4 regions of the Streptomyces sp. NPDC054834 genome follow, and region 1 is predicted to be linked to each of the others. Evidence: riboswitches for the same ligand, from Rfam matches in the RefSeq annotation. Region 1 holds a riboswitch; each other region holds the start of a gene.

Region 1 (7,761 bases):
GTCGTCCTTGGCGAGACACCGCTGCCGTACGGCGTCCACGTCCGGCAGGACGTCGTCCAGGACCCAGTAGTCGCGGCCCTTGGTGGGCTTGCGGTAGGGAAGCACGGGGAGGGGGGCGGCAGCCCGCGCGGGCCGTCCGGGCCGTGGTGACATGGACATGCGGCGAAGGTATAGCCGGGGCCCCTCTGGACTCTCCCCGCGACTGGTCAATGTTCGGTCAACGGAAAGGGGGTCGACGAGCGGAAAGGTGGGTCGCCGCCGAGAACTCCCACAACTTTTTACCGAAACCATAGAGTCGCCTGGCTTCCCCATCCGTACTGCTGTGCGTCCGAACCGCTCGCCTTGCGGGTGGGATCCACTGCCGGGCAGGAGGCACGGTGCGCTTTTCGCGAAACGCGACGGGAACTCTCTTCGTGGGCGGGGCCATGGCGGTGACGCTCACCGCGATGGTCTACCCGAGCATGCTCGGGGTGTCCACCGTCTCCAGCGACCAGTCCCGGGTCATCGCCAACACCCAGTGGGGACCGCTGACGGAGGGCGACCGGGACTTCGTGGTCAAGGTGCGCGCGGCCGGACTGTGGGAGTACCCGCTCGGTCAGATCGGGCTTCAGAAGGGCAGCAGCCCGGCGGTCAAGACGGCCAGCAACCACCTGATCGACGGCCACGCCGCACTGGACGCCTCCTGCCGCAAGATCGCCCCCATGCTGAACATCACGATCCCCAACGTGGCGAGCCCACAGCAGGAGGGCTTCGTCACCCAGCTGAAGGCTGAGAGCGGCAAGCAGTTCGACACCGACTTCGCCAACATCCTGCGGATGACACACGGATCGATCTTCAACACCATCGCGAAGATCCGCTCCACCACCAAGAACTCGCTGGTGCGCGCCCTCGCCGACCAGGCCAACGACACCGTCCTCGACCACATCACGGTCATGGAGAAGACGGGCCTGGTCGACTTCGACACGACCCTCAACACGCAGACGAACCCGCCGAAGCTGCCGGGCGCCCAAGTGACCCCGCCGGTCCCGCCCGCCGGGCAGCCGCAGGTGGTGCTCACCGCGCCGCCGACCGAGACGTCCACCCCGCTGGACATCGACGCCATCGCCGGCGGCAACGCCGCCGGAGGCAACGCCGCCGGAGGCGCCGCCGCCGGCCCCAGCCCGTCGGCGGGCTAGGGCCGACAGGCCCCGGGGTCACCGGGCCCTGGGGTCACCGGGCCCCGGGGTCACCGGGCCAGCCACACGGTGGTGTCCGGCGGCAGGACCCTCGCGTCCGGCAGTGGCGCGCTGCTCAGCAGCACCTCCCCGGGCGGCAGCGGTACCGGCTCGTCGCCGAGGTTGGTGACGCACCGCCAGCCGTCCGAGCGGGCGAACTGGAGGACACCGGCGGGTACGTCCGGCGCCCAGGTCAGCGACTCGCCCTCCAGGAGCTTGCGGCGCAGGCGCAGGGCCCTGCGGTAGAGCTCCAGGGTGGAGCCCTCGACGCCGTCCTGGGCCTGGACCGCGTACGCGGCGAAGACCGGCGGCTGGGGCAGCCAGGCGCCGGCCGCGCCGAAGCCGTACGACGGGCCGCCGGTCGTCCACGGCAGCGGCACCCGGCAGCCGTCGCGGCCCTTGCGGACGTGGCCGCTCTGTTCCCAGATCGGGTCCTGGAGGACCTCGGTGGGCAGACCGGCCACTTCGGGCAGGCCGAGTTCCTCGCCCTGGTAGACGTACGCGGATCCGGGCAGGGCCAGCATCAGCAGGGTCGCCGCCCGGGCCCGTCGCAGGCCCGCCGCCTCGTCGATCCCGGGTGCCCGGCCGCCGGCGAGCAGCCAGGCGTCGTAGTCCGTGCCGGGCGGGAGCATCAGACGGGAGGTGTGACGTACGACGTCATGGTTGGACAGGACCCAGGTGGCGGAGGCCCCTGCCGTGCGCGCCGTGCGCAGCGAGTCGGTGATGACTCGGCGCAGCCCGTTCGCCTCCCAACCGGCTTGCAGATACTCGAAGTTGAACGCCTGGCCCAGTTCGTCCGGGCGGGCGTACAGGGCGCGGCGGGCGTCCGGGACCCAGGCCTCGGCGACGGCCGTGCGGGGCGGGGTGTAGGCGTCGAAGATCTTGCGCCAGTCGCGGTAGATCTCGTGGACCTCGTCCCGGTCCCAGTAGGGGTGGCTGCCGGGCGGTACGTGTTCCAGGGACTCCTCGCCGGTCGGGCCGAGGTCACCGAGTTCGCTGAGATCACGCAGCGGTTCGGTGAGGTCCTTGGCCAGGCCGTGGGCGACGTCGACACGGAAGCCGTCGACGCCCCGGTCGGACCAGAAGCGCAGGGTGGTGCGGAAGTCGGCGCGGACGTCGTCGTTGTCCCAGTTGAGGTCGGGCTGTTCGGGGGCGAACAGATGGAGGTACCACTGGCCGTCGGGGACCCGCTGCCAGGCGCTGCCGCCGAACACCGACTGCCAGTCGGTGGGCGGGAGTTCGCCGCGCTCGCCCCGCCCGGCGCGGAAGACGTAGCGGTCGCGGGCGGCGGAGCCGGGACCGGCCCGCAGCGCCTCCTGGAACCAGGGGTGCTGGTGCGAGGTGTGGTTGGGGACGATGTCGACGATGACCTTCAGGCCCAGCCGGTGGGCCTCGGCGACCATGGCGTCGAAGTCGTCCAGCGTGCCGAGGCGGGGGTCGACGTCCCGGTGGTCGGCGATGTCGTAGCCGCCGTCGGCGAGTTCGGACGGGTAGAAGGGGCTCAGCCACAGGGCGTCGACGCCCAGCGCGGCCACATGGTGCAGGCGCTCGGCGATGCCCCGGATGTCGCCGAGCCCGTCGCCGTCGGCGTCGGCGAAGCTGCGGGGATAGACCTGGTAGATGACGGCCTGGCGCCACCAGTCGGGGTTCCTGGACGAGAGGTCGTTCACAGTGGCTCCCTTGGGAAGGACGACAGAGGAAAGCCTGTCCACATTGCCGGGAAAGCGAACCTTCACACTCTGCGGAATAGATCATTCCCAGTGTGGCGAAGTTGTGATGAATCCCGAACTCCCCTTGTTGCGACGCAGGTTGACAGGGTTCGGCCGGTCGACCCACCATGTGCACACGCTGTGGCGCATGTGACCAATGGGCCCGGTGTCTTCGACCTGCTTCTGCCTGCCACAGGCCGCAGCACGCTGCCTGAAGCACTCTCAGAACTCCTGATGGGATACACATGTCCATAGCGAGACGTGCCACCACGCGCCGCCTGCTGGGGACGGGCGTCGCGACGCTCGCCCTCTGTGCGGCCTCCGTCGCCGCCGCCTCCGCCGCTCTGGCCAACGACGCGCCCGGCGGCGACGGCTGGAAGTCCGGCGGTACCTACAAGCCGGGCACGGGCGCGGGCACGGAGACCGGTACCGACCGCTGCCAGTTCTCGCTCGACGGCACCGACTTCTACGACTCGGTGAAGGTCGACGACCAGAACCTCAAGCCCACCGATGACGGCAAGGTCCACGTCAAGGTCCGCACCGCCGGTGACGCCTCCACCTGCACCGCCTCGCTGGCCTCCTACCTCGCCCACGGCGCCTCCTTCAACACCTCCGGCGAGCAGATCTTCATCGACTTCGACTCCGTGACCGTCAAGCCGGGCCAGACCGACTCCCTCGACATCGCGGTGCCCGACGCGGGCTGCTTCGCGCAGATCGACCTGTACCGGGGCGCGGTGAAGTTCGACGGCGACCTCGACGCCAAGGACGGCTTCGAGCACGGCGACCTGCCCAAGGGCCCGGACCACCCGGTCATCAAGGACAAGCTGATCGCGGCCTGGAACGGCGGCACGAAGGACTGCACCTCCACCGAGTCCGCCACGCCGACCCCGTCCTCCCCCGCGTCCGTCCCGCCGGCCCAGCCGTCGACCCCGGCCAAGGACAGCGACACCCCGACCCCGAGCGCCTCGGAGTCGACGTCCTCCGGCACGCCGACCCCGTCCGCCTCCGAGTCCACCCCGGCCGCGGCCCCGACGCCCGACGGTGGCGGCGGCGACCTCGCCGAGACCGGTGGCGGCAGCAGCTCCGGCATCATCGCCGGGGGCGCGGCGGTGCTCCTCGCGGGCGGCGCGGCCATCGTCGTCGCGACGCGCCGGAAGCGGACCGCGCGCGGCTGACCCTCCCGGGGGAGGCGGGTCCGGTCAGCCTCCGTCGGCCGCGCAGTGCTTGAGCAAGCCCTGAACCTCCGCGTCCACCACCCGGTACCTGACCACCCGTCCCTCCTTCTCCCCCTCCACGACCCCCGCGGCCCGCAGCAGCCTGAGCGCCTGCGACACCGCGGGGTCGTTCATTCCCGTCGCGATCGCCAGGTCGGACACGGCGAGCGGGCCGGTGCGGTACAGGGCGAGCAGCAGAGCGAGCCGTTTGGCGTCGGCGAGCAGGGAGAAGCGGTCGGCCCAGGCGCGCACATGGCCGGGTTCGCCGATCGCGGCGATGGCGTCGCACACCCGGTGACCGTCGATGGTGCGACGGTCCGCGCGGTCGGCAGGCACGAGATGCATACCGCCATATTCGCAGGCGCCGTTCTGTGATCTTCGATACCTGCGCAGGTACGCAGCTATGCAGACAACCGCCCGCGCCCCTACGGTGGGCGGGCCGTGGTGTTCGGGAAGTCGATGCGATGTCGACGCGGCCCTCGCCACTGTGATCGGGGAGTTCCCGTCCTGTCCGGCACCCGCCGGGGCCACTGGTCGTACGACCGGGAAGGCCAGGGGCGGCGGACGTCATACCCGTAAGCCAGGAGACCGGCCACGGCAGCTCACGAAGTGATCCACGAGGTGCTGGAGCGTGAACCGGATGACCCTGCCCGAGACCAAGGCCGCCTCCTTCCGCTGGCGGCGCGAGGACACCGTCAAGACCGCCGGGCTGATGGCTGTGATCGCCGCCCTCCACGTCGTCGCCTTCGGCATCCTGTTCCTCCTCGTCGCCCCCGGTCACTACGAGGTCGGCTCCAAGGCCTTCGGCATCGGGCTCGGCGTCACCGCCTACACCCTCGGCATGCGGCACGCCTTCGACGCCGACCACATCGCCGCGATCGACAACACCACCCGCAAGCTGATGGCCGACGGCAAGCGGCCGGTGTCGGTGGGCTTCTGGTTCGCGCTCGGGCACTCCAGCGTCGTGGTCGTGCTGGCCGCGATGATCGCCGGCGGCACACAGCTGGCGGGCCGGGTGATGAACGAGAACTCCCGCACCCACCAGGTGCTGGGCTTCATGGGTACGACGATCTCGGCCACGTTCCTCTATCTCGTGGCCGCGCTCAACCTGGTCGCCCTCGTCGGCATCCTGCGCGTCTTCAGGGCGATGCGGGCGGGTTCGTACGACGAGAGGGAGCTCGAACAGCACCTCGACTCCCGTGGCTTCATGAACCGCGTCCTCGGCCGCCTCACCAGGTCCATCACCCGGCCGGGCCAGATGTTCCCGCTGGGCTTCCTCTTCGGCCTCGGCTTCGACACGGCGACCGAGGTCACGCTGATGGTGATGGCCGGCTCGGGCGCGGCGGCGGGCCTGCCCTGGTACGCGATCCTCTGCCTGCCCCTGCTGTTCGCGGCCGGCATGAGCCTGTTCGACACCCTCGACGGTACGTTCATGAACTTCGCCTACCAGTGGGCGTTCTCGAACCCGGTGCGCAAGGTCTTCTACAACCTCGCCATCACCGGCCTGTCCATCGCCGTCGCCTTCGTCATCGCCACGATGGAACTCCTCGGCCTCGAACTCGGCAACGTCGGCTACATCGTCGTCGGCCTGTTCGTGGTCGTGTGGGCGGCGGCAGTGGCGTACTGGAAGGTGGCCAGGGTCGAGGAACGGTGGACGCCCCAGGCCCCGGCCCCGGCCCCCGCCACGACCGACTGAGTCCGCTCCGCCTACGGCCTTTCCACCGTCTCCAGATACAGCTTCACGAACCGGTCGACGTCCACGTCCAACGCCACGTCCACCAGGGCCTGTTCGCGGGCGCCCTCGTGGATCTCGGACTCGCCCGGCCGGGGCCGGCGGTCGACGATCGTCTGGCCCCGGCCCGGGCCGGGGGCGAGGGAGACCTCGACGGGCAGCAGGCGGGTGGTGATGCCCTCCGGGTCGGCGACCGCGCAGACCGCGCCCGCGTCGCCGAGGCCGCCCGCCGCCTCGGCCTCGGCGGAGCCGCCCTGCGTGGTCGGCCGGTGGGCGAGCAGCTCGCCGGCCAGCCGGGTGCCGGGCTCGGCGCTCGCCCGCAGCCGCCGTACCTGGACGCCGGGGACGACGACCCGATGGAAGACGTCCAGCCCGTACATGGTGATCGGCACCCCGGCGGTGAGCAGGACCGCCGCCGCCTCCGGGTCGTGCCAGACGTTGAACTCGGCGACGGGCGTGGCGTTCCCGCCGGCCACCGCCCCGCCCATGAACAGGATCCGCTCGATGTTGCCGGTCACCTCCGGGTGGGTGCGCAGCAGCAGGGCGATGTTGGTGAGCGGGGCCGTCGGGATCAGGGTGACCGGGCGGGGCGAGGCGAGGATCTCGCGGTGCAGCAGCGTCACCGCGTCCACGGCGGCCGGGGCCCGGGTGGGCACGGGCAGCCCCAGGTCGCCCATCCCGTCGTGGCCGTGCACGTGCCGTGCCGAGCGGGCCGGCTCGATGAGCGGCCGCTCGGCGCCCCGGGCCACCGGGATGTCCGGTGCGCCCGCCCGCTCCAGCACGGTCAGGGTGTTGCGGACCACCCCGTCGACGTCCGTGTTCCCGGCCACGCACGTCACCGCGCGCAGGTCCAGGTCCGGGTGGCGGACGGCGAACAGCAGGGCCAGGGCGTCGTCGACACCGGTGTCGCAGTCGATGATCACGGGGATGGGCTGACCGGTCACGGCGGTCTCCTTCCGTCGTACCGACCTTAGGCCAGGTCCGGGACAGGCCCTGCGTCACCGGGTCACTCCCACAGGGCGGTGCCGCGCGCCCGCACCCGGTCACCGATCCGCCGCAGCAGGTCGTCGACCGGAAGGGCCCCGGGTCGCCGGCCGTCCCGCAGCCGTACGGCGGCCTGGCCCGCGCCGGCCTCCCGGTCGCCGATCACCGCCTGGTACGGCACCAGGCGCCCCGCGCGGATCCGGGCGCCCAGGGTGCCCTGCCCGGGACCGGAGAGTTCGGCCCGCAGGCCCCGCGCGGCGGCCTCCCGCACCACCGCCTCCGCCTGCTCCACCTGGCCCTCGGCGACCGGCAGCACGACCAGCTGCACCGGCGCCAGCCAGACCGGGAACGCGCCTGCGTGCTCCTCGACGAGATGCGCGACAGCGCGCTCCATGCTGCCGATGACACTGCGGTGCACCATCACCGGGCGGTGCTTGGCCCCGTCGGCGCCGACGTAGTGCAGGTCGAAGCGTTCGGGCTGGTGGAAGTCGATCTGGACGGTGGAGAGGGTGGCCTCACGGCCCGCGGGGTCGGTGATCTGCACGTCGATCTTGGGGCCGTAGAAGGCGGCCTCGCCCTCCGCCTCCTCGTACTCCTGCCCGGACTCCTCCAGCACCTCCCGCAGCATCGCGGTCGCCCGCCGCCACAGGGCCGGGTCGGCGACGTACTTGCCGCCCTCCCCGGGGAGCGAGAGACGGTACCGGGAGGCCCGGATGCCGAGGTCGGCGTAGGCGCGGGCGATCAGGCCCAGGGCCGCCCGGGCCTCCTCGACCGCCTGGTCCAGGGTGCAGAAGATATGGGCGTCGTTGAGCTGGATGGACCGCACCCGGGTCAGCCCGCCCAGCACCCCGGACGGCTCGGAGCGGTACATGGCACCCAACTCCGCGATCCGCAACGGCAGCTCACGG
Region 2 (7,761 bases), on a different contig from region 1:
GGCCACCCGCAGCACATCCTCGCCGACGGGCGGGGCGGTGTTCGACTCGCGGACCGTCCCCCGCAGCGACACACGCAGCCCGTCCTCCTCGTCGATGCCGAGTCCGTGCCGGAAGGGCAGCACGCCGTACGTCCGCCGCCCGGTGAGCCCGTGCAGCATGTCGAGGCCGGGTTCCAGCAGGGAGACGTCGCCGCGGAACTTGTTGACGAGGAAACCCGCGACGAGTTCCTGGTCCTCGGGGGAGAGCAGGGCGACGGTCCCGAAGAAGGAGGCGAAGACGCCCCCACGGTCGATGTCGCCGACGACGAGCACGGGCAGCCGCGCGTTCCTCGCGATCCCCATGTTCACGATGTCGGTCCGCCGCAGATTGATCTCGGCGGGCGAACCGGCCCCCTCACAGATCACCGCGTCATACGTGCCCCGCAACTCGGCGAGACAGTCCAGCACGGTCCCCAGCAGCCGCTGCTGCCGCCCGCCGTGGTACCCGCGCGCGCTCAGCTCGCCCACGGGCTTGCCCAGCAGCACCACCTGACTGCTCTGTTCCCCGCCGGGCTTGAGCAGCACGGGATTCATCAGCGCGGTCGGCTCGACACGGCACGCCTGCGCCTGCATGGCCTGCGCCCGCCCGATCTCCGCGCCTTCCCGCGTCACGAACGAGTTGAGGGACATGTTCTGCGCTTTGAAGGGCGCGACCTTGACCCCCTGCCGCACCAGCCAGCGGCAGATCCCGGCCGTGACGACGCTCTTGCCCGCGTCCGAGGTGGTGCCTGCGACGAGGAGACCCCCGTTCATTTCCCACGTCCCTTCACGACGATGCGCGCGGCGACGCTGACGCCGAGCGCGAGCAGGCCGACGCGCTTCGAGAGCCGTACGGCCCGTTCGATGTCGGGTACGGCGACGGCGCGTCCCTTCTGGTTCAGCACCGGTCGGTGTTCCACCCGTCCGCCGTACGACAGCGTCCCGCCCAGCCGCACGCCGAGCGCGCCCGCGAACGAGGCCTCCACGGGCCCGGCGTTGGGGCTCGGGTGCCGGCCGGCATCGGCCCCCCAGGCCCGTACGGCTCCGCGCGGGTCGCCACCGGCGACGGTCGCCAGTACGGCGGTCAACCGCGCCCCCGGCCAGCCCGCGAGGTCGTCGAGCCGGGCCGAGGCCCATCCGTACCGCCGGTACCTGGGCGACTTGTGCCCGACCATGGCGTCGAGGGTGTTGACGGCCCGGAAGCCCAGCAGCCCGGGCACCCCGGCCACGGCTCCCCACACCAGGGCGCCCACCACCGCGTCGGAGGTGTTCTCGGCCACGGACTCCACGACGGCCCGGGCGATCCCGTCGGCGTCGAGCGCCTGCGGGTCCCTTCCGCACAGGTGCGGCAGCCGCGCCCGGGCAGCCTCGACGTCTCCGGCCTGAAGGGCACGCCCGATGCCACGGGCCTCGCGCGCGAGGGAGGTTCCGCCCACGACGGACCAGGTGGCGGCGGCGGTCAGCGCGACGGAGGCGGCACGGGAGGGGCGTACGGCCGCGGCGGCGACGGCTCCCAGACCGGCGGCACCGCCCACGCACACCGCGGTGTGCAGCGCGCCCCAACCCCGGTGGTCCCGCCACAGCGCCCGCTCCATGGCACCGGCGGCCCGCCCGAACGCGGCCACCGGATGCCCGCGCCGCGGATCACCGAGCAGATGGTCACCGAGGAGGCCGGCGGCGGCGCCGTACGCGAAGACGCGATCGGCACGCATCGGCTCAGCCGGCCGTGGGGTCGGGCAGCGATCCGGTGCTGTACCTCGAACGGCAGGCGAGCATGGCGATATGTCCTCACTCAGGGTGTCCGCGCCCTGGTTCGACGAGACCGGCGGTGGGAGTTCCTGGCTCCCGGGGCTACCTACCCCGGTGACAGTGGCGGGACCGCGCCGGATTCACACCGGCTTCCTCCCTTGCCGCCGTACATGGCCCCGGAAGTCCACCACGGCCCCGGAAGGGCCGTCAACTTGCTGTTGACCTGCACGAGGAGAGTGTGCTGAGGCCCACATCGAAGCCCGGGTGACGGTGGGGCGGCATGCGAAAGGCTCCTCCCCGAAGTCTTCGGGGAGGAGCCGGTGAGGCCTCGGTCAGGCCTTGTTCATGATCAGGTAGATCCCGTAGGCCACCGCTGCCGCGCATCCCGCGAAGCACACGTACGCCCCGGCGACGGCCGACGCCGCCGAGTCGCCCTGGGCGGCGGCGCGTTCGCGTCGTGCCAGGCCCTGGACGCCCAGGGTGAAGAGGGCCACCAGGCCGACGGTGACCGCGAGGCTGACGCCGAAGACGGAGCCGAGGGCTGCCCAGTCGATCTTCATAACAGAGCTGCTTTCTTGGTGCCCGGGTGCCCGGGGTCAGACGGCGGCGGCCGGCGGGGTCGCCGGGTCGGCGGTGGGGACGGCGACGGGCGTCGCGGGGGACGGGATCGTGGCCGTCAGGTCCTCGGCCACGGTGCCCGCCGGGGGCGGGGTCACGGCGGCGATCGCGGTGGTGACCACGCCGGCCGGCTCCTCGGTCTCGTTGACGTTGGTCGCGTCGACCACCTCGCGGCGGGAGAGCTTCCAGATCGCGGCGCTGGAGGCCACGAGGAAGACCGCCACCAGCGCGGTGCCCCAGTCGCCGAGGTCCGTGACCGTCTCGGCGAGCGCGCCGACCAGCGCGGCGGCCGGGAGGGTCAGCGCCCAGGCGACGAACATCCGGGTCGCCGTGGACCAGCGGACCACTCCGCCCTTGCGGCCCAGGCCCGCGCCCATCACGGAGCCGGAGACGACGTGGGTGGTGGAGAGGGAGAAGCCGAGGTGGGAGGAGGCGAGGATGGCGGTCGCGGCGCTCGTCTGGGCCGCGAAGCCCTGCCGCGGCTCCAGTTCGGTCAGGCCCTTGCCCATGGTGCGGATGATGCGCCAGCCGCCGATGTAGGTGCCGAGCGCGATGGCCATGCCGGCGGAGAGGATCACCCAGGTGGGCGGGTTGGAGCCGGGGGCGATGGAGCCGCCGGCGATCAGCGCGAGGGTGATGATGCCCATCGTCTTCTGCGCGTCGTTGGTGCCGTGGGCGAGAGAGACCAGACCGGCCGAGGCGATCTGGCCGGCGCGGTAACCCTTGCGGGTGGCCTCGCCCTCGGCGTTCTTGCCGATGCCGTAGGAGAACCGGGTGGCGAGCATCGCCGCGATGCCCGCGACGACCGGCGCGGCGACCGCCGGGAGCAGCACCTTGGTGACGAGGACGTCACCGTGGACGGCACCGAAGCCCGCGGAGGCGACGGTGGCGCCGATCAGGCCGCCCATGAGGGCGTGCGAGGAACTGGAGGGCAGCCCCACCAGCCAGGTGAGCAGGTTCCAGAGGATCGCGCCGACCAGGGCGGCGAATATGACCTCGGGACGTATGCCGTTCTCGTCGACGAGACCCTTGGAGATCGTGTTGGCGACCTCCACGGAGAGGAAAGCACCCACAAGGTTGAGGACGGCGGACATGGCCACCGCGACCTTGGGCTTGAGCGCACCGGTCGAGATGGTGGTGGCCATCGCGTTGGCGGTGTCGTGGAAACCGTTCGTGAAATCGAACGCGAGTGCGGTTACGACCACAATCGCGAGGATCAGCGAGAAGCTTTCCATTTACCCAGGCATTCTTTCGAGCGTCATTGGCGGGTTGACCGTAGGCAACCTGGGTGAACGGAAGATGAACTGGGGCAGGCATCACGGTGTCGGATCCGGAGATGGCCGTTCCGCTCCGGTTCGGTGGTGCGGAACGACCCTGGGCGGCCCTTGGCTAGTCGTCCCTCGCGAACGACTTCAGCCCGGCCGGGGAGCCGTTGAAGAGATTCTGGTCACCCGGCAGGCTGCCGCTGTTGTCGTACTGCCAGAAGGTCCAGTACGACCACCCGGCCGGCAGGGCGCCGGGGTCCCCGGAGTGGCGGGCGAGCCACAGCGCGTGGTCGGCGAAGGCATGGCTGCGGCCGGTGCAGTCGTTCCACCAGTGGGCGGTGGTGTAGATCACCGGGCGGCGGCCGGTCTCCCGTTTCATCTCGTCGCTGAAGGCCTGGATCCAGTCGACCATCTTCGCCTTGCTCAGGCCGTAGCACCTGTGCCCGTTGTCGTACGGATTGTATTCGATGTCCAGTGCGGGCGGCAGTGTCCAGCCGTCGGCGGTCCAGGAGCCGCCGTGGCGCACGAAGTACGCGGCCTGGGCGGCGCCCGGCGACTCGTCCGGCAGCGCGAAGTGGTACGCCCCGTGGATCAGGCCTGCCTCACGCGAGCCGCTGTACTGCCGGCTGAAGTAGGGGTTGCGGTAGTCGGTGGATTCGGTCGCCTTGATGTAGACGAAGCGGGCGCCCTTGGCCTTCACTTCCGGCCAGTCGACGTTCTTCTGGTGGGACGAGACGTCGTGTCCCTTGGGCAGGCCTGCCGCCGTGGCCGGGGTCCCGGCGAGGGCCGTCCCCCCGACGGCGAGCGCCGTCACGGCCACCACGAGCGGACGGGCGCGGAGACGGGACAGATCCATGATTCCCCCCGGAATGGCGACGTGCGCGACAAAACGTGCAGAGAGTATTGGAAGATCATGTGATGAACGATGATCTCCGGCCAACCATGGACAGAGGGTCATTTATGGCGCTATGCACCCTTTCGGAGGGCTCGATTCCGGCCTAAACTGCGCCGCCGTGACACCGCGTCAGCCGACCCGCTGGCAGGATCACGGCCATGGCTGAAGAGAGCAGGGGCGTGCGTGAGCAGGAGTCACGGGCCTGGGAGGCGCTGGTCGCGACGGCCCGCCGGACCGTGGCCGACGGACTCGTCGTCGGCACCTCCGGCAACGTGTCGGTGCGCGTCGGCGACACCGTGCTGGTCACGCCGTCGGGCGTCCCGTACGACCGGCTGACACCGCACGACGTGACCGGCGTCGACCTCACCGGACGGCAGGTGCTCGGCTCACTGGTGCCGACCAGCGAACTGCCCATGCACCTGGCCGTGTACCGCACCACCGACGCCGCCGCCGTCGGCGCCGTCGTCCATACTCACGCCGTGCACGCCACGGCCGTCTCGACCCTCGTCACCGAACTCCCGGCGGTCCACTACATGTCCTGCGCGCTCGGTGGCCCCGTCCGCGTCGCCCCCTACGCGACCTACGGCACCGAGGAGTTGGCCGAGAACATGCTCCGCGCCCTCGTCGACCGCTCCGGCTGCCTCCTCCAGAACCACGGCACGATCACCTACGGCACCACCCTCGACCAGGCCTACGACCGCACCGCCCAGCTGGAATGGATGTGCCGCCTGTGGCTGACGGCGTCCTCGGTGCCCGGGCTGACGCCGTCCCTGCTGACCCCGGAGCAGCTGGCCGCGGTGGGGGAGAAGCTGCGCGGATACGGCCAGCGGAGGTGAGGGCACCCGCCGGTCCGCGCCCGCCCGGGGATTGAAAAGGGCCTCCCGCTGGAACCCGCAAGGACATGTCACCCCGACACCCGCTCCCGCTGGCCGGTCGGCCGGCCCACCGGGACACTGGACCCGTGCGCACCGTCACAGCGGCGGCCTCGGCCGTCACCGCGCTCCTGGCGGTCGGCGCGGCCGGTGTGGCCGCCGGCCGGATGGCCAGCGACGCCGCGCTCAAGGCGGCCCCCGGCAGACCGCTGCCCACCGAGCCCCGGCTCACCGTGCACGCCATGGCCGAGGGCCGGCTCGCCCTCACCCGCGCCCTGGCCTCCCTGCGCCCCGGCACCTACGGCCTGGCCGGCGACGGCTCGCACGCCGTCGTCGGCCCCGTCCTCGAAGCCGCCGCGCCCTCCGCCGACACCGTCGTACGCCGACTGGAACGCGTCACCCACGGCACACTCGATCCCGGCGACCAGGTTTGGCTCACCCCCAACCTGTACGTCGGCAACCCGGGCGCCGCCCTCGGCCTCGACCACGCCGACATCGACGTGCCCGGCGAACTCGGCGCCCTGCCCGCCTGGTTCGTGCCCGGCGCCCGGGACACCTGGGTGATCGCGGTGCACGGCCTCGGCACCACCCGCGAACACTCCATGAACGTCATGGGGTTCCTGCACGAACTGCGGTTCTCCGTGCTCGCCCTCGCCTACCGCGGCGACCTCGGCGCCCCCCGCCCCCCGGACGGCCTGAACCACCTCGGCGAGACCGAGTGGCGCGACCTCGACGCGGCGATCCGCTACGCCGTCCGCTACGGCGCCCGGCGCGTCGTCCTCTACGGCTGGTCCACCGGCGCCGCCATGGCCCTGCGCGCCGCCGCGCGTTCCACCCTGCGCGACCATGTCTCCGGGCTCGTCCTGGACTCGCCGGTGCTCAACTGGGAGGCCACGCTGCGCGCCCTCGCCGCGGCCCGGGGCGCACCCGACTTCCTGCTGCCGCTCGCCGTGCGGGCCGCGCAGGGCCGCGCCGGCCTCCGTGCCGACCGCCTCGCGATGACCGCCGACCCGGCGCGGCTGAGCGTGCCCACCCTGCTGATCCACGGACCGGACGACGTGGTGGCCCCCTGGGAGTTCTCCCGCCGCCTCGCGGCCGAGCGCGCCGACCGGGTCGCCCTGCACACCGTCCGGGACGCCCCGCACGGGGCGATGTGGAACGCCGACCCGAAGGAGTACGAGGAGACCGTGCGGCGGTTCCTGACGCCGCTGATGTGAGCGCCCGGCAGGGGGTCGACGCCCCGGTTCCAGCCGTTCCGTTCAAGGCCGTACCACTGGCCTGAACACCCCTCCCCGGCTGCCGCCGGAACGTGTCCGTTGGCCCACCCTGTCGCCCGCCGTGACATTCCGTTTGGGTTTTCGGACCGTCAACCGGAAGACTGCACCCGTGACGTCCCGTATCCCGCGCGACTCCAGGCTTCGACTCGTCCGACCGCGACCCCTGGCCGCCGCCCCCCGAGCGATGAACCAGCGGCGCTCGCGCCGCCCCGCACCCCGCCCGCCGGAGGGCACGCCCGCCCCCGCCGAGCTGGCCAGAATGGCGCGGTCCCGCCTGGCCGACGCGGCCCGCTTGGCTCACTGGGCCGACGCCGCCCTCGGCCCCGGCCGCGACGGTGCGACCGCCGACGGCAAGGCCACCCTCTCGGGGACGACCGCCGAACGCGCCGCCGCCGATCTGGGCCTGACCGTGGCTCAGGTCCGCGCCGACTGGGACACCGCCCGCCTCGCCGGGCTCGTCGAGGTCCACGGCGACAGCGCGCGCCCCGGCTGGCGGCTGCGCGCCTGGGACCGGGACGACAGTGCCGTGCTGCGCGGCTGGGTCGCCCTCTTCGACGCCTGGTCGCTCGCCCACCCCGAGCCCGCGGGCCACGAGCCCGCCGCCGTGGCCGAGGTCGTCTCGGCCATGCCCCAGGTGCTCTCCTTCCTACAGCTGTCCGCCGGGCCCGTCCCGGTCGACCAGCTCCTCGACCTGCTCCAGCAGCGCGTCACCGAGCTGCGCACCGAGCGCTGCGAGATCTCCTACGAGCCCGATCCCGAGATCCTGGCCGGTGCCGCCCCCACCGTCGGCATCCCGCCGGCGGAGCCCGCGCCCGACCTCGCGCCGCTGCTCGACTGGGCCCTGCACGCCCTACGCTCCGTCGGCGCCCTCACCGTCGGTGACGGCCAGGCCACGCTCACCCCGCTGGGCAGCTGGGCGGTGTGGGTCAAGCTGGAGCAGATCTGCGTGGCCGCGCAGAGCCCCGCCGGGAACATCGAGCAGGGCGCCGAGGACATGCTGCGCGGCTGCGCCCAGCTGCGCCCCAACGCGGCCCGCGCCGAATACCGCGCCTGGCTCGCCGCCCGGC
Region 3 (7,761 bases), on a different contig from region 1:
TCCTTCGCCAAGGCGGACCCAGCGTTCATAGGGATCCCGTTCTTCTACTGGTACCAGATGCTGTGGGTGCTCATCTCCACCGCGCTGACCGTGACCGCCTACCAGTTGTGGCGCCGTGACCAGCGTGCCCGCCAGACCGCGAAGGGGGGTGCGGCGGAATGAAGGACGGCGTGAACGGCGTCGCGCTCGGCGTCTTCATCTTCTTCTTCCTGGCCGTCACGGTCATGGGCTTCCTCGCCGCGCGCTGGCGCAGGGCCGACGACGAGCACAGCCTCGACGAATGGGGCCTGGGCGGCCGGTCGTTCGGCACCTGGATCACCTGGTTCCTGCTCGGCGGCGACCTGTACACGGCCTACACCTTCGTGGCGGTGCCGGCGGCGATCTACGCGGCGGGCGCGGCGGGCTTCTTCGCGGTGCCGTACACCATCCTCGTCTACCCGTTGATCTTCACCTTCCTGCCCCGCCTGTGGTCGGTCTCGCACAAGCACGGCTATGTGACGACCTCGGACTTCGTGCGCGGCCGGTTCGGCTCCAAGGGCCTGTCGCTGGCGGTGGCGCTGACCGGCATCCTGGCGACGATGCCGTACATCGCGCTCCAACTGGTCGGCATCCAGGCCGTACTGGACGTGATGGGCGTCGGCGGCGGCGAGAACACCAACTGGTTCGTGAAGGACCTGCCGCTGCTGATCGCCTTCGGCGTGCTGGCCGCGTACACGTACTCCTCGGGCCTCAGGGCACCCGCGCTGATCGCGTTCGTCAAGGACGCGCTGATCTACATCGTCATAGCCGTCGCGATCATCTACATCCCGGTCAAGCTGGGCGGCTTCGACGACGTCTTCGCCAAGGCGGGCCACGCGTTCAGCCAGGTCAACCCGGCGACCGGGAAGCCGCGCGGCGCGCTCGTGCCGGCGGAGGCGGGCCAGTGGACGTACGCCACGCTGGCGTTGGGCTCGGCGCTGGCGCTGTTCATGTACCCGCACTCGATCACCGCGACCCTGTCCTCGCGCAGCCGTGAGGTGATCCGCCGCAACACCACGATCCTGCCGCTGTACTCGCTGATGCTCGGTCTGCTGGCGCTGCTGGGCTTCATGGCGATCGCGGCCGGGGTGAAGGTCACCAACGGCCAGCTGGCGATCCCGCAGCTGTTCGAGGACATGTTCCCGGACTGGTTCGCGGGCGTGGCCTTCGCGGCGATCGGCATCGGCGCGCTGGTGCCGGCGGCGATCATGTCGATCGCGGCGGCCAACCTCTTCACCCGCAACATCTACAAGGACTTCATCAAGCCGGACGCCACGGCGAAGGAGGAGACCCGGGTCTCCAAGATCGTGTCGCTGCTGGTGAAGGTGGGCGCGCTGGTCTTCGTCCTGACCATGGACAAGACGGTCGCCATCAACTTCCAGCTGCTCGGCGGCATCTGGATCCTCCAGACCTTCCCGGCCCTGGTCGGTGGCCTGTTCACCCGCTGGTTCCACCGCTGGGCCCTGCTGGCCGGCTGGGCGGTCGGCATGGTGTACGGCACGGTCGCCGCGTACGGGGTGGCCTCGCCGACGCAGAAGCACTTCGGCGGCTCGGCGAAGGAGATCCCCGGCATCGGCGAGATCGGCTACATCGGCCTCACGGCGTTCGTCCTCAATGTCGTCGTGACCGTGGTCCTGACCTTCGTCCTGAAGGCGGCGAAGGCCCCCGAGGGTGTCGACGAGACCAAGCCGGAGGACTACACGGCGGACGCGGGCGACCCGGGCGTCGAGGTGGAACTGCCGCCGGCGACGGCCGGAGCTTCCCACTAGCGGAGGCCCCACACCGGGCAGGGCTGTCGGCGGGCCGTCGGAAAATCCGGCGGCCCGCCGTCGTGTGCGTGGGGCACACTGCGCGCCATGGACATCCGGATCCGCGAAGCGAAACCCGCCGAGTACGCCGCTCTCGGTGACATAACCGCCCGCGCGTACCTCGACGACGGCCTCCTCGACTACGGCGAGGGCGACGAGTACCTGCCCGTGCTGAAGGACGTCGCGAAGCGAGCCGCCGCCGCCGAGGTACTGGTCGCGGTGCGCGACGGCAAGCTGCTCGGTGGCGTCACCTATGTCCCCGACGGCGGTCCCATGGCCGACATCGCCGGCCCCGGAGAGGCCGAGATCCGCGCCCTGGCCGTCGAGCACGGGGCCCGCGGGCAAGGTGTCGGCGAGGCCCTCGTCAGAGCCTGCATCGACCGCGCCCGCGCCACGGAAGGCCGCACCCACGTCGTCCTGTCGAGCCAGCGCTCCATGCACACCGCCCACCGGCTCTACGAACGTCTCGGCTTCGTTCGCACACCGGAGCGGGACTGGAATCCCGTGCCGCACCTGGACGACCTCACTCTCCGCACCTACAAGTTGACGCTCTGAAACCACCCCGACACAACATCTGGTGGTGGCGTGACAGGCGAGCACAAGATGTATGCTCATGCTCGCTGTCGCCACAGGGGAATCCGGTGCGAATCCGGAACTGTCCCGCAACGGTGTACTTGTGCATGTCTGTGCACAGGAGTCAGTCCGAGGACCTGCCGACAGCGCGCCCCGGCCGTCCGGCCCGGGTGCCTTGACGTCCGGGCCTCGTGGAGTGGGCCGGTGGACGCGACGCCGTGCGCGCTCGTGTGCTGCCCCCTGCCCTCCGCCAGGCCCCCTGCCGAGCGAGGGAGTGCCCCACGTGACCATCGCGCCAGCCGACCCGGCTTCAGCCATCCCGGCGACCGAGGCGACCCCGGTGGAGTCCGACGGTCCCGGTGCCGCGCTGTTGCGGACCCTGACCGAGCTGACCGCCGACCTGCCCGACGCCGACCCCGGCCGGGTGGCCGCCGCCGCGCTGCGCGGCCGGTCCGCCCGTGCCGACGAGGCGGAACTGCGCGAACTGGCCACGGAGGCGGCCGCCGGCCTGATCTCCGAGGACCCGGCCTACTCGCGGCTGGCCGCCCGGCTGCTGACGATCAGCATCGCCGCGGAGGCCGCCTCCCAGGGCGTCACCTCGTTCACCGGGTCCGTGGCCGTCGGCCACCGCGAGGGCCTCATCGCCGACCGCACCGCCGACTTCGTACGGCTGCACGCGGCCCGCCTGGACGCGCTGATCGACACCGACGCCGACGACCGCTTCGGCTACTTCGGCCTGCGCACCCTGCACAGCCGCTATCTCCTGCGGCACCCCCACACCCGCAAGGTCGTCGAGACGCCCCAGCACTTCCTGCTGCGGGTGGCCAGCGGCCTCGCCGAGGACGCTGCGTTCGATCCAAAAACGGGGACCCACTCCGTCGACGAAGTCGCCGCGCTCTACGGCCTGATGAGCCGCCTCGACTACCTGCCCTCCTCCCCCACCCTGTTCAACTCCGGCACCCGGCACCCCCAGATGTCGTCCTGCTACCTCCTCGACTCCCCCAAGGACGAGCTGGACTCCATCTACGACCGCTACCACCAGGTCGCCCGGCTCTCCAAGCACGCCGGCGGCATCGGTCTGTCGTACAGCCGGATCCGTTCACGCGGCTCCCTCATCCGCGGCACCAACGGGCACTCCAACGGCATCGTGCCGTTCCTCAAGACCCTCGACGCGTCGGTCGCCGCGGTGAACCAGGGCGGCAGGCGCAAGGGCGCCGCCGCGGTCTACCTGGAGACCTGGCACTCCGACATCGAGGAGTTCCTGGAGCTGCGCGACAACACCGGCGAGGACGCCCGCCGTACGCACAACCTCAATCTCGCGCACTGGGTCCCGGACGAGTTCATGCGCCGCGTGAACGCCGACGGGCAGTGGTCCCTGTTCTCCCCGGCCGACGTGCCCGAGCTGGTCGACCTGTGGGGCGAGGAGTTCGACGCCGCGTACCGCAAGGCCGAAGCCGAGGGTCTCGCCAAGAAGACCATCCCGGCCCGTGATCTGTACGGCCGTATGATGCGCACCCTCGCGCAGACCGGCAACGGCTGGATGACCTTCAAGGACGCCGCCAACCGCACCGCCAACCAGACGGCCGAGCCGGGCCACGTCGTGCACTCCTCGAACCTGTGCACGGAGATCCTGGAGGTCACGGACGACGGGGAGACCGCGGTCTGCAACCTGGGTTCGGTCAACCTCGGCGCCTTCGTCGACACCGCGACCGGCGACATCGACTGGGAGCGGCTGGACGCCACCGTCCGTACCGCCGTCACCTTCCTCGACCGCGTCGTCGACATCAACTTCTACCCCACCGAGCAGGCCGGCCGCTCCAACGCCAAGTGGCGCCCGGTCGGCCTGGGCGCGATGGGTCTTCAGGACGTCTTCTTCAAGCTGCGGCTGCCCTTCGACTCGCCGGAGGCGAAGGCGCTGTCCACGCGTATCGCCGAGCGCGTCATGCTCGCCGCGTACGAGGCCTCCGCCGACCTCGCCGAGCGCAACGGCCCGCTGCCGGCCTGGGAGAAGACCCGTACCGCGAGGGGTTTCCTGCACCCCGACCACTACGACGCCGAGCTGACCTGGCCGGAGCGCTGGGCGGCGCTGCGCGAGCGCGTCGCGACGACCGGCATGCGCAACTCGCTGCTGCTGGCCATCGCCCCCACCGCCACCATCGCCTCGATCGCCGGCGTCTACGAGTGCATCGAGCCGCAGGTGTCCAACCTGTTCAAGCGCGAGACGCTGTCCGGCGAGTTCCTCCAGGTCAACTCGTACCTGGTGAAGGACCTCAAGGAGCTCGGCGTCTGGGACGCCCGCACCCGTGAGGCGCTGCGCGACGCCAACGGCTCGGTGCAGGACTTCTCCTGGATCCCGGCCGAGGTACGGGCGCTGTACCGCACGGCCTGGGAGATCCCGCAGCGCGGCCTGATCGACATGGCCGCCGCCCGCACCCCGTTCCTGGACCAGTCCCAGTCCCTGAACCTGTTCTTGGAGACGCCGACCATCGGCAAGCTCTCCTCGATGTACGCGTACGCCTGGAAGCAGGGCCTGAAGACGACGTACTACCTGCGTTCCCGCCCTGCGACCCGTATCGCCCGCGCCGCCCAGGGCCAGGCACAGGCCCAGAAGACCATCCCCGTCCAGCAGGTCGCCGACCCCGACGCGGTCGCCTGCTCCCTGGAAAACCCCGAGTCCTGCGAGGCCTGCCAGTAATGCCCAGCAACCAGAACCTGCTCGACCCCGGCTTCGAGCTGACTCTCCGCCCGATGCGCTACCCCGACTTCTACGAGCGCTACCGGGACGCCATCAAGAACACCTGGACCGTGGAGGAGGTCGACCTGCACTCGGACGTCGCCGACCTCGCGAAGCTGACTCCGGCGGAGCAGCACCTGATCGGCCGTCTGGTCGCGTTCTTCGCGACGGGCGACTCGATCGTCGCGAACAACCTGGTGCTGACCCTCTACAAGCACATCAACTCCCCCGAGGCCCGGCTGTACCTGAGCCGCCAGCTCTTCGAGGAGGCCGTGCACGTCCAGTTCTACCTGACGCTCCTGGACACCTACCTTCCCGACCCGGACGACCGTACCGCCGCCTTCGCGGCCGTGGAGAACATCCCGTCCATCCGCGAGAAGGCCGGGTTCTGCTTCAAGTGGATCAACGAGGTCGAGAAGCTGGACCGGCTGGAGTCCAGGGCGGACCGCCGCCGCTTCCTGCTCAACCTCATCTGCTTCGCCGCGTGCATCGAGGGCCTGTTCTTCTACGGTGCCTTCGCGTACGTCTACTGGTTCCGCAGCCGGGGCCTGCTGCACGGTCTGGCCACCGGCACCAACTGGGTGTTCCGCGACGAGACGATGCACATGTCCTTCGCCTTCGACGTCGTGGACACCGTCCGCAAGGAGGAGCCGGACCTCTTCGACGACGAGCTCCAGCAGCAGGTCACCGGCATGCTGCGGGAGGCCGTCGAGGCCGAGCTCCAGTTCGCGCGCGACCTGTGCGGTGACGGCCTCCCGGGTATGAACACCGACTCGATGCGACAGTATCTGGAGTGCGTCGCCGACCAGCGTCTGACGCGCCTCGGCTTCGCCCCGGTGTACGGCTCCGAGAACCCCTTCTCCTTCATGGAGCTCCAGGGTGTTCAGGAGCTGACCAACTTCTTCGAGCGGCGTCCTTCGGCGTACCAGGTGGCGGTGGAGGGCACCGTCGACCTGGACGAGGACTTCTGATCCGCGGTCTCTTCCCTGGCCTGCTGGGCCTCCCTGATCTGTCGGTCGACGCGCCGGTCGTGCGCGATGCCGATCAGTGACGGGAGGACCAGGAGGACAAAGATCCCGAGGACGACGAGCATTGCGGTCAGGCCTTCTGTCTGCGCTGTAGTCATGACACCACTGTCGCGCCGGATACTGCTTACCGTGAGTGGCAGGACTGCCGTACACCTTCAAATTCCTGCCACTGCGGGGGCACACTGGCAGCATGCTGAAGAACGTGGCGGCCGTGCTGCTGGACGGCGTCCATCCCTTCGAGCTCGGCGTCGTCTGCGAGGTGTTCGGCATCGACCGCAGCGACGAGGGGCTGCCTGTGTACGACTTCGCGGTGGTGTCGGCCGAGGGCCCGGCGCTGGGCACGCACGTCGGCGGGCTGACCGTGTCCACGCCGTACGGTCTCGACCGGCTCGACCAGGCCGATCTGATCACCGTGCCGGCCGGTAGCGAGTACCACCGCCGGGACTACCCGCCCGCGCTCCTCGACGCCCTGGTGCGGGCCGTGGAGCGCGGGGCCCGGGTGCTGAGCGTGTGCTCAGGGGTGTTCGTGCTCGGTGCCGCCGGGCTGCTCGACGGGCGGCGCTGCGCGGTGCACTGGCACCATGCGGACGAGCTGACCCGGCAGTACCCGCGCGCGCTCGTCGAACCCGACGTCCTCTACGTCGACGCGGACCCGGTGATCACCTCGGCCGGTACCGCCGCCGGGATCGACGCCTGTCTGCACATCGTGCGCAAGGAGCAGGGCCCGGAGGTCGCCAACAAGATCGCCCGGCGCATGGTGGTGCCGCCGCACCGGGACGGCGGGCAGGCGCAGTACATCGAGCGGCCGCTGCCGAAGAGCTCCTGCGACACCGTGGGCGAGGTGCTGGCGTGGATGGAGCAGCACCTCGACGAGGAGGTCACCGTGGAACAGCTCGCGGCCCGCGCCCATATGGCCCCGCGCACCTTCGCCCGCCGCTTCCAGCAGGAGACGGGCACCACCCCCTACCGCTGGATCCTGCGCCAACGGGTGTTGCTGGCTCAGGAGTTGCTGGAGGGCACGGACGAGACGATGGACGCGATCGCCTGGCGGACCGGGTTCGGTACGGCGGCCGCGCTGCGCCACCAGTTCGTCCGGGCGCTGGGCACGACACCGAACGCCTACCGGCGCGCGTTCAGGGGACCTGAGGCCGCCTGAGCGCGCGCCGGTATCGGCAGGCGTCACACGGGGTGCGTCACCACTCCACGGGCTTGAGCAGCAGCCGGTGCGGGCGGAGCGTGATGCCCACCCGGGTCGCGTCGTTCGACCCGCTGACCTGCTCGAAGCGGTACTTCGCCGACACCGCCGCGGTGATCAGGGTCAGCTGGGCCATGGAGAAGTGGTCGCTGGGGCACTTGCGGTTACCGACGCTGAAGGGACTCATCGCGTACTTGGGCACGTCCTTGGCCCGCTCCGGCAGCCAGCGGTCGGGGTCGAACCCGAGGTGGTCCGGGTAGGAACGCGCGTCGCGCTGGATCGCGTACGGGCTGTAGACGATGTCCGCCCCCGCCGGAATGCGATAGCCGCCGAGAGCGGTGTCGGTCACCGCCCGCCGCGTCAATATCCATACGGCGGGACGCAAACGCATGGCCTCGACGACGA
Region 4 (7,761 bases), on a different contig from region 1:
CCACCGCCGTCGTCGCCTCACTGCCCGCGACGGTGATCCTCGTCCTCGCCCAGCGTTACGTCGCCACCGGCGTGACCGCCGGAGCGGTGAAGGACTGACCCGGTCCGCTGAGCACCGGTGACCCCGCTGAAGAATCGAGTACCGTTTGATGACCGCCGCCCGATCCGGCCCGGCCTTCTCCATCCATGACATCCCGTTCAGCACGCAGGGCTCCTGGTTCGGCATCTCGCCCGTACTGGCGGAGAGGACGCGCGCCGACGATCTCCACCTCGTGTCGCACCAGAACGGCATGCACGCCGTGCTGCGGCTGGTCCCGCTGGACGCGGAGACGGGCGCCCGGGTCGACAGCCACGTCATGACGACGCCGAGCCTGCTCCGCTGGGTCCACGAGCGCGGGAGCATCGACTGCGCCTACGAAGCGCCGGACACCGTCCGGATCCGCGGCGAAGGGCTGGGCCTGCGCATCACTGCGGCCGCTGAAGCCCTGACCCCCTTCACGGGCACCTATTTCTACCGCGACCCGGTGGACGAGGCCTATGTGTTCACCTCGTACGAGACCGGCCGCCGGTACCGGATCACCAGGCTGTCCGGAGTCGCCCGCGAGTTGTCCGGCAACCAGGCCCTCGGCGCCGCCGACCGCGGCCTCACCATCTGCGGGGACGCCGGCGGGACCTGGGAGGTGGCTGTCGAGGAATTCGACAGCGGACGCCGCGCTCACTCTCCCACGAAGACATTCGGCCAGGTCGTGGCCGCGGCGGAAGGCGCCTTCGCCGCCTTCGCCGACGCGGTGGCGCCCTGGCGGTCCTCCCGTACCCCGGCCGCCGAACTAGCGGTCTACGTTCTGTGGTCGGCGACCGTCGACCCGGCCGGCCTCGTCACCCGGCCCGCCGTGCTCATGTCCAAGCACTGGATGGACAAGGTGTGGAGCTGGGACCACTGCTTCAACGCCCTCGCCCTGGCCCCCGGAGCACCAGCGCTGGCCCGGGACCAGTTCTCACTGCCGTTCGACCACCAGGACGAGAGCGGCGCCCTGCCCGACTCCGTCACGCACTCGGAGGTCCTGCGCAACTTCGTCAAACCACCCATCCACGGCTGGACCCTCGCCCGCCTCCGCCGACGCCTCCCCGAACCCCTCAGCCCTGAGGAACTCGCTGAGGTCTACGGCCGATTGAGTCGCTGGACGGACTACTGGCTCACCGCACGCCGAGCACCGGGCGCCGCCCTGCCCCACTACCAGCACGGCAACGACAGCGGTTGGGACAACGCGACGACGTTCGACCCCGAACGTGTGGTCGTCACCGCCGACCTCGCCGCGTTCCTGATCCTTCAACTGCGCGAGCTCGCGAGTCTGGCCGGCGAGTTGGGGCTTTCCGCCGAGGCCCGCCGCTGGCGCCGTACCGCGGAGGCGACGCAGGCCGCGATGCTCGACGAACTGTGGACGGGGGAGAGGTTCGTGGCCCGCGGTGTGGAGAGTTCGCGGACGTGGAGCAGCTCCAGCCTGCTGGACCTGCTGCCGGTCGTCCTGGGCGAGCACCTGCCGCAGGGTGTCGGCAAGGCACTGGCCGCCGGGATCGAGGCCCACCTGACCCCGTACGGCCTGGCCACCGAACTGCCCGCCTCGCCGCACTACCGCGCCGACGGCTACTGGCGCGGCCCGGTCTGGGCACCCGCGACGGTCCTGGTCGAGGACGGCCTGCGCCGCGCCGGTCACCATCGACTTGCGGACGAGATCAGCGCCCGCTTCCGAGCGCTCTGCGAAACCCACGGCTTCGCGGAGAACTTCGACGCCATCACGGGAACGGGCCTGCGCGACCGCGCCTACACCTGGACCGCGGCCGGCTACCTCCTCCTCGCCGAGGCCGCCGAACGCCGCGTCTGATCGCTGGAGTTCCCGTTCCCCGGACGCTGTGTGCTCAGTCGGCCGTCCGCAGCAGCAGCTTGCCCGTCGAGGTACGTCCGCCCATCAGCCGGTGTGCCTCGGCCGCGTCCGACAGCGGGAACTCGGCGGTGACCGGGAGGTTCACGGTGCCGTCGACGACCGTACGGAAGGCGCGTTCGGCGAGCGAGCGCAGGGCTTCGGGCGCCGTCTGGGCGAGGGCCAGGATGGAGAAGCCGGCGACGGAACGGCCCTGCGGGTAGAGCTCGGGCTGCCCGACGTGCCACGGCTCGGCCCCGCTCGCGTTGCCGAAGGACACCAGGCGTCCGAAGACGGCCAGGGCGTCGAGGCCGCGGTGCAGGGTGTCGCCGCCCACGGGGTCGAGTACCAGGTCGACGCCCCTGCCGACGGTGGCGCGGCGGACGTCGCCGAGGAAGGAGTCGTCGGTGAACACTTCGTCGTAGCCGTGCTCGAGGGCGTGCGCGGCCTTGGCGGGGGAGGAGACCACGCCGTACACAGCGCCGGCGCCCGCCGCCCGTGCCAGCTGCCCGGCCGCCGTGCCGATGCCTCCCGCCGCGCCGTGGATCAGCACGTTCTCTCCGGCGCGCAATCGCCCGACCTCATGGAGCAGCGCGTGCGCGGTCGGCAGTACGGTGGGCAACGCGGCCGCGGTCCGCAGGTCCAGGCCCTCGGGGAGCGGGAAGACCGTGGCGGTCTCGGCGACCACGACCTCCGCGTAGGCGCCGCTGTTGACGAGCGCGACGACTTCCTGCCCCGGGCGAAGTCCTTCCACGCCGTCACCGACGGCCCGGACGCGTCCGGAAACCTCCAGGCCGGGCCGGAAGGGCAGCGATCCGACCCGGTACCCCTCGGCGCGTGCCTTGAGGTCCGCGAAGTTCACGCCCGTGTAGGCGGCGTCGATCGTGATCTGCCCCGGCCCCGGCTCGGGGGTGCCGGCCTGTACGACCTTCAACACCTCGGGGCCGCCGTATTCCTGGAACTCGATTGCGCGCATCAGCGGAAGGCACCCTTCGACATGGTGTTCAACGGAGACCGAACACCGGCACTGTACGAGATCCATCGAACAGTGGGCAAGCGGCCCGTGCGTCCGGGCGCGGTGCGGACCGCGGCATTGAACTTCCTTGCTGTGTGCGACGTATGAGTCACCACGGGTGGCGCTGTGTCACCCGGACCGCAAGCGGTGGCTACGTGCTTCGGCGCGGCGCCGAGAGGAAGGGCCGAAAAATTTCATCATTATCGAGCCGTCCCGTCAGTGGCGGGTCCGACATGGCCGTCCTGGTACGGCAGGTGGACGGGAGGGGCGAAGTCAACGGCGGCCTCCATGTGCCGGGTCTTGACGGGCTCCGCGGTATCGCCGCGTTATATGTGGTCCTTTTTCACTGCTGGTTGCTGGCCTTTCCAGGATTTCCCGAAAACTCGGGCCCGTCCTGGCTGGGCTGGCTGATGTACGGGCGCCTCGCCGTCGTCTTCTTTCTCGTACTGTCCGGTTTCTCACTGGCTATTTCCCCGGCGCGTCACGGCTGGCGGCAGGCTGGTATCGCACGGTTCCTGCGGCGCCGCGCCTGGCGAATCCTTCCGCCATATTGGGCCGCACTTGTGTTGAGCACGGTCATCGGTTACTTTGTCGTGCCCGCCTCTCACCATGGGCCGCCGAACGTCAGAACAATTGTCGTGTATGGTCTGGTAGTCCAGGATATGTTCACGGCTCGCACGCCGAATGGTGCGTTCTGGTCGATCGCCGTGGAGGCGGAGCTCTATCTCGTCTTTCCGCTGCTGCTTTTTGTCCGGCGACGGCTGGGGGCGGTGCTCCTGGTCGGGGGTGTGACGCTGCTGGTGGCCCTACGCGGGCTGTCGGCGGAAAACGTGTTGCCGGTCGAAGGTGACAACTGGCTGACCCCGAATCTCGCGCCCGTATTCGTTGCCGGTCTGGTCGGCGCGGGAATCATTGTTGCGCGAGAAAGGGTCCGACGCATGCCCTGGCATCGGCTCGCCGCTCTGGCTGTCATGCCGGTGATGTTGCTCATCGCGGTCCAGGGATCGACCTGGACCATAAATCATTACTTCTGGGTGGATCTCGCCATCGCGCCCGCCATGACGATGTTTCTGGCGGCGATCGCCACCGGGCGTCCCGTCTTTGTGATGCGCTTTCTGGCCACACGGCCCATGCGCAGCCTCGGCGACTTCTCATACAGCCTTTATCTCATTCATCTGCCGATCGTCATGGTCATCGTCCGGAAAATCGCCCCGGAGTACGTATCGGCCGGACTGCCCACGTTCTGTTTCACGTTGGTTCTGGGGCTGCCCGCTTCGGTCCTGTCGGCTTGGCTGTTCGCAGAGCTCTTCGAGATGCCCTTCAAGCGGAACCGATCCTGGAAGTCCATGCTCTCGGCGGGACGTTCACGCCGGCACCGCTGACCCGCCTGTCCCACGTGCGGTTGGCCACGCGCTTCGAGAGGAAGGTCACGCAAGGTGGTGCGGTCTTGGCCGTGTCCGCGTCACGCGGTACGGTCTGTCCGTATTGACGACGGCGAGACGGAAGCCGGTGGGAATCCGGCACGGTCGCGCCACTGTATGCCAGACGCCCTTCGGGGTGTCCGGCAAGTCAGACCCGTGGCCGTCGTCCTGTGCACCACCGAGATGGGACGCGAACTCCCAGAGGAGGTCCTGCCATGGCGCAGACCGTCGCCCAGCCGACAGCCACCACTCCCGTTGTTCCCGCCACGCTGCCGCTGAAGGCGATAGCCCCCTGGGCGGTCTTCTTCGGCATCCTGATGCTCGTCCTGCTGTACTTCGTCGGCGCCGAGCAGGGCGCCACCTCCGTGCTCAACGGCACGGACGTCCACGAGTGGGTGCACGACGCCCGCCACCTGCTCGGCTTCCCCTGCCACTGACGCGAGGGACGCCGCACGCCCATGAATTCCGCAACGGTAAGAAATCTCCTCGTGCGGGGCATGCTCGCCGGCCTGGCCGCCGGCGTGCTCGCCCTGGTCGTCGCCTACCTTCTCGGTGAGCCGAATGTCGACAAGGCGATCAGCTTCGAGGACGCCCACTCCCACGAGCACGAGATGGAGGTCGTCTCCCGCTCCCTCCAGTCCACGGCCGGCCTCGCCACCGGCGTCCTGGTCTACGGGGTCGCCTTCGGCGGCATCGCCGCGCTGGCGTACTGCTTCGCGCTGGGCCGGATCGGCCGCTTCAGCCCGCGGGCGACGGCGCTGCTGCTGTCCGGTTGCGCGTTCCTCGCCATGTATGTCGTGCCGTTCCTGAAGTACCCGGCCAACCCGCCGTCCGTCGGTGAGCCCGACACCATCGGCAAGCGGACCACCCTGTACTTCCTGATGATGCTGCTCAGCGTGCTCCTGGCGATCGCCGCCACCATCGTGGGCAAGCGCCTGGCGCCCGGTCTGGGCACCTGGTGGGCGACGGTGGTCGCGGTGGCCGCGTTCGTCGTCGTGATCGGGCTGGCGTACGCGTTCCTGCCGGTCATCAACGAGGTGCCGAAGGACTTCCCGGCCACCCTGCTGTGGCGGTTCCGTCTGTCGGCCCTGGCCATCCAGACCGTGCTGTGGGGCGGATTCGGCCTGTTCTTCGGTGAGTTGGCCGAGCGGCAGCTGAATCCCAAGCCCGCGGCAGCCCGGTCCGGGCGGACGGTTCCCGCCTCGAACTGAACGCTCGTGTCAGGCGGGACGCGTCCGTAGGGTCTCAGCGCGCCGAGACGGTTTCCGACGTGGCCAGCGGCTGCCCGAGCCGCAGATTCCACCGTCCGGCCCGGCCGCTGAGTTCCGTGGCCGTCAGCGGCGGTACGTCCAGCCGCCAGAAGGCGGATGCGGGCAGGCCCAGGACATGAACGGCCGCGGCCCGTACGACTTCCGGCTCGACCACGGCGACCGTACGGCCGTCCGTGTCCTGCGCGGCGTCCAGCCAGTGCCCGACCCGCTCGCACACGTCCCGTACCGACTCCCCGCCGTGTGCTGCCCAGCCGGGGTCGGCGAGCCAATGGCCCACTGCCTCCGGCTCGGCGGCCGCCACCTCGTCAAGGGTGCGGCCTCGCCAGCGGCCCACGTCCAGACCTCGCAACTCCGGCGTCTCCACGACGTCCAGACCGAGCGTCACCGCCGTCTCCCGGCAGCGCACACTCGGGGACGTGGCGACACGGGCCGGCGAGGGCAACGACCCGGCCGCTGAGCGGGCGCGGGCCGCCCCGACGTCGTCCACCGAGTCGCCGTCGTAGAAGCGGGCCTGACGCAGCGACGGGCTCGTCGCGGCCGAGACGAAGGTGACGCGGCTGGTCACGTGGCTGCTCCTCCTGCGGTCGGCACGGGATGCGGATCGCCTGCCTCGGTCGCGAACATAACAGGGTGGCGCCCTGTCGCGCGCCGGCGGGACAGTGTGCAGGATCCTGGCCCCAGCTGGTGAGGTCGATACTGCGCCGCCACAGCCGCCACAGCCGCCACTTCTGCCACAGCGGCCACTTCTGCCACAAGCTTCGGGTGCTCCGCCGCCAGGACAACGGTGGTGCACCGCCTCGGCTTCGGCCCACTGACGGACGCCAACGCCCCGCCCGGCACGGAACGTTGGCACTCCGCCGACGACGAAGTCGATGCCAGCCGTCTCACCTCACCGGTGCCCGCGAGCGGTGTCGGCGGGGTGCGGCGATCGCCGTGCGACGTCGCCCGGGCGGCAACCGGCGGCTTTCAGGGGATGCGATCGACCGCCGCGCGCGGGACGGTGGATCCAGGCAGCGGTTCCCCGCGGTTCACCGGCTCGGAGGAGGATCCGTCATGGAATACCTCGTCACCATGACCACTCATGTTCCGGAGGGGACCTCACCGGACGAAGTCGACGACATCCGGGCCCGAGAGGCCTCCAACTCCCGCAGACTCGCCGAGGAGGGCCGGCTGCTGCGGCTGTGGCGCCCGCCTCTGCGGCCAGGCGAGTGGCGCACGCTCGGGCTGTTCACAGCGGCGGACGCGGCGCGCCTGGAGGATGTGCTCGCCGCCTTGCCACTGCGCGTCTGGCGCAGTGACGAGGTCACACCCCTGACGCAGCACCCGAACGACCCCGGTCCGACCTCCACCGGAGCATCGGGTACCGCCAAGGAGTTCCTGGTCACCTTCGCCCCCGCCGCACCCGAGGGCGCCCCGTCCCGGGCACCGGCGGACGTCACCGCGGCGGAGGCGGTCCGTGCGCAGGAGCTGGCCGGAGATGGGCACCTGGTACGGCTGTGGCGGATGCCCGGCGAGGGCCGTGCGCTCGGCCTGTGGCGCGCCCGGGACTTCGCCGAGATGCAGACCGTCCTTGATTCGCTTCCTCTGAGACCGTGGCTTGCCACCCAGACAACGCCCCTGAGTGAGCATCCGAGCGACCCGGGCGTCATACGGAAGCCACGACTTGGCCGGACATGACCTCGGGAGGGTTGGGGAGCAGCGGCGCGAGGTTGTCCCGTACGAAGACCGCTGCCTTCTTGATCGATTCGTCGGCCCCCGCCTCGTTTTCGAAGACGCTGGTCGAGACCATGACTCCGTTGCCGGCGTCGACCCAGTAGTAGGCCAGGAGACCGGGGATCTGACGCATGAGCGGCACGAACCCCTCGTTCACCCGACGTCCTGCCTCGGCCGGGTCGGTCACCCCCGAGTACCTTCTGATGGCTGCGTACACGGCTGTTCTCCTCGCGAGTCGTCCTGGGCATCTGCTGCGCAGACGCCGTACCCCCGATGAGGTGTGCTCACCTGCGAGTCGTCCGGCAAGCACCGGAAGAGCTGACCATTCGGTGCTCCGAATGGCGGCCTGCGCCGATGGCCGGGCCGGGCCGGCCGGCGCGCCGGTGGTCGTACTGGCGCATGGGTTCGGCTGCGGCCAGAACATGT

Evidence for each region. Region 1 has a riboswitch for cobalamin ahead of ACWGJM_RS11600 (HoxN/HupN/NixA family nickel/cobalt transporter). Riboswitches for the same ligand answer to the same signal wherever they lie in the genome.
Region 2: it holds a riboswitch for cobalamin, as region 1 does, so the genes downstream of both, ACWGJM_RS29230 (cobalamin biosynthesis protein) here and ACWGJM_RS11600 (HoxN/HupN/NixA family nickel/cobalt transporter) in region 1, are expected to answer to the same signal.
Region 3: it holds a riboswitch for cobalamin, as region 1 does, so the genes downstream of both, ACWGJM_RS24290 (ribonucleoside-diphosphate reductase subunit alpha) here and ACWGJM_RS11600 (HoxN/HupN/NixA family nickel/cobalt transporter) in region 1, are expected to answer to the same signal.
Region 4: it holds a riboswitch for cobalamin, as region 1 does, so the genes downstream of both, ACWGJM_RS05175 (CbtB domain-containing protein) here and ACWGJM_RS11600 (HoxN/HupN/NixA family nickel/cobalt transporter) in region 1, are expected to answer to the same signal.

Annotation. Positions count from the first base shown of each region.
Region 1 is NZ_JBSGZV010000006.1:258,035-265,795, reverse strand. Features, by position in the region: gene ACWGJM_RS11625 (DUF6445 family protein) at 1-153, opposite strand, end outside; gene ACWGJM_RS11620 (DUF4142 domain-containing protein) at 414-1,175, shown strand; gene ACWGJM_RS11615 (glycoside hydrolase family 13 protein) at 1,226-2,884, opposite strand; gene ACWGJM_RS11610 (LAETG motif-containing sortase-dependent surface protein) at 3,169-4,098, shown strand; gene ACWGJM_RS11605 (ArsR/SmtB family transcription factor) at 4,123-4,482, opposite strand; cobalamin riboswitch at 4,563-4,748, shown strand; gene ACWGJM_RS11600 (HoxN/HupN/NixA family nickel/cobalt transporter) at 4,778-5,833, shown strand; gene ACWGJM_RS11595 (nucleoside hydrolase) at 5,845-6,813, opposite strand; gene thrS (threonine--tRNA ligase) at 6,876-7,761, opposite strand, start outside.
Region 2 is NZ_JBSGZV010000025.1:79,583-87,343, forward strand. Features, by position in the region: gene ACWGJM_RS29225 (cobyric acid synthase) at 1-792, opposite strand, end outside; gene ACWGJM_RS29230 (cobalamin biosynthesis protein) at 789-1,730, opposite strand; cobalamin riboswitch at 1,832-1,971, opposite strand; gene ACWGJM_RS29235 (hypothetical protein) at 2,100-2,327, opposite strand; gene ACWGJM_RS29240 (anion permease) at 2,364-3,620, opposite strand; gene ACWGJM_RS29245 (lysozyme) at 3,775-4,506, opposite strand; gene ACWGJM_RS29250 (class II aldolase/adducin family protein) at 4,704-5,381, shown strand; gene ACWGJM_RS29255 (alpha/beta hydrolase) at 5,507-6,634, shown strand; gene ACWGJM_RS29260 (hypothetical protein) at 6,804-7,761, shown strand, end outside.
Region 3 is NZ_JBSGZV010000018.1:81,909-89,669, reverse strand. Features, by position in the region: gene ACWGJM_RS24305 (DUF3311 domain-containing protein) at 1-162, shown strand, start outside; gene mctP (monocarboxylate uptake permease MctP) at 159-1,787, shown strand; gene ACWGJM_RS24295 (GNAT family N-acetyltransferase) at 1,875-2,381, shown strand; cobalamin riboswitch at 2,434-2,558, shown strand; gene ACWGJM_RS24290 (ribonucleoside-diphosphate reductase subunit alpha) at 2,683-5,094, shown strand; gene ACWGJM_RS24285 (ribonucleotide-diphosphate reductase subunit beta) at 5,094-6,104, shown strand; gene ACWGJM_RS24280 (GlxA family transcriptional regulator) at 6,352-7,317, shown strand; gene ACWGJM_RS24275 (bifunctional albaflavenone monooxygenase/terpene synthase) at 7,355-7,761, opposite strand, start outside.
Region 4 is NZ_JBSGZV010000003.1:40,488-48,248, reverse strand. Features, by position in the region: gene ACWGJM_RS05195 (carbohydrate ABC transporter permease) at 1-98, shown strand, start outside; gene ACWGJM_RS05190 (amylo-alpha-1,6-glucosidase) at 149-1,879, shown strand; gene ACWGJM_RS05185 (quinone oxidoreductase family protein) at 1,914-2,891, opposite strand; gene ACWGJM_RS05180 (acyltransferase family protein) at 3,164-4,312, shown strand; cobalamin riboswitch at 4,386-4,531, shown strand; gene ACWGJM_RS05175 (CbtB domain-containing protein) at 4,567-4,788, shown strand; gene ACWGJM_RS05170 (CbtA family protein) at 4,810-5,562, shown strand; gene ACWGJM_RS05165 (histidine phosphatase family protein) at 5,597-6,187, opposite strand; gene ACWGJM_RS05160 (muconolactone Delta-isomerase family protein) at 6,676-7,299, shown strand; gene ACWGJM_RS05155 (hypothetical protein) at 7,268-7,552, opposite strand; partial or broken gene ACWGJM_RS05150 (alpha/beta fold hydrolase) at 7,674-7,761, shown strand, end outside.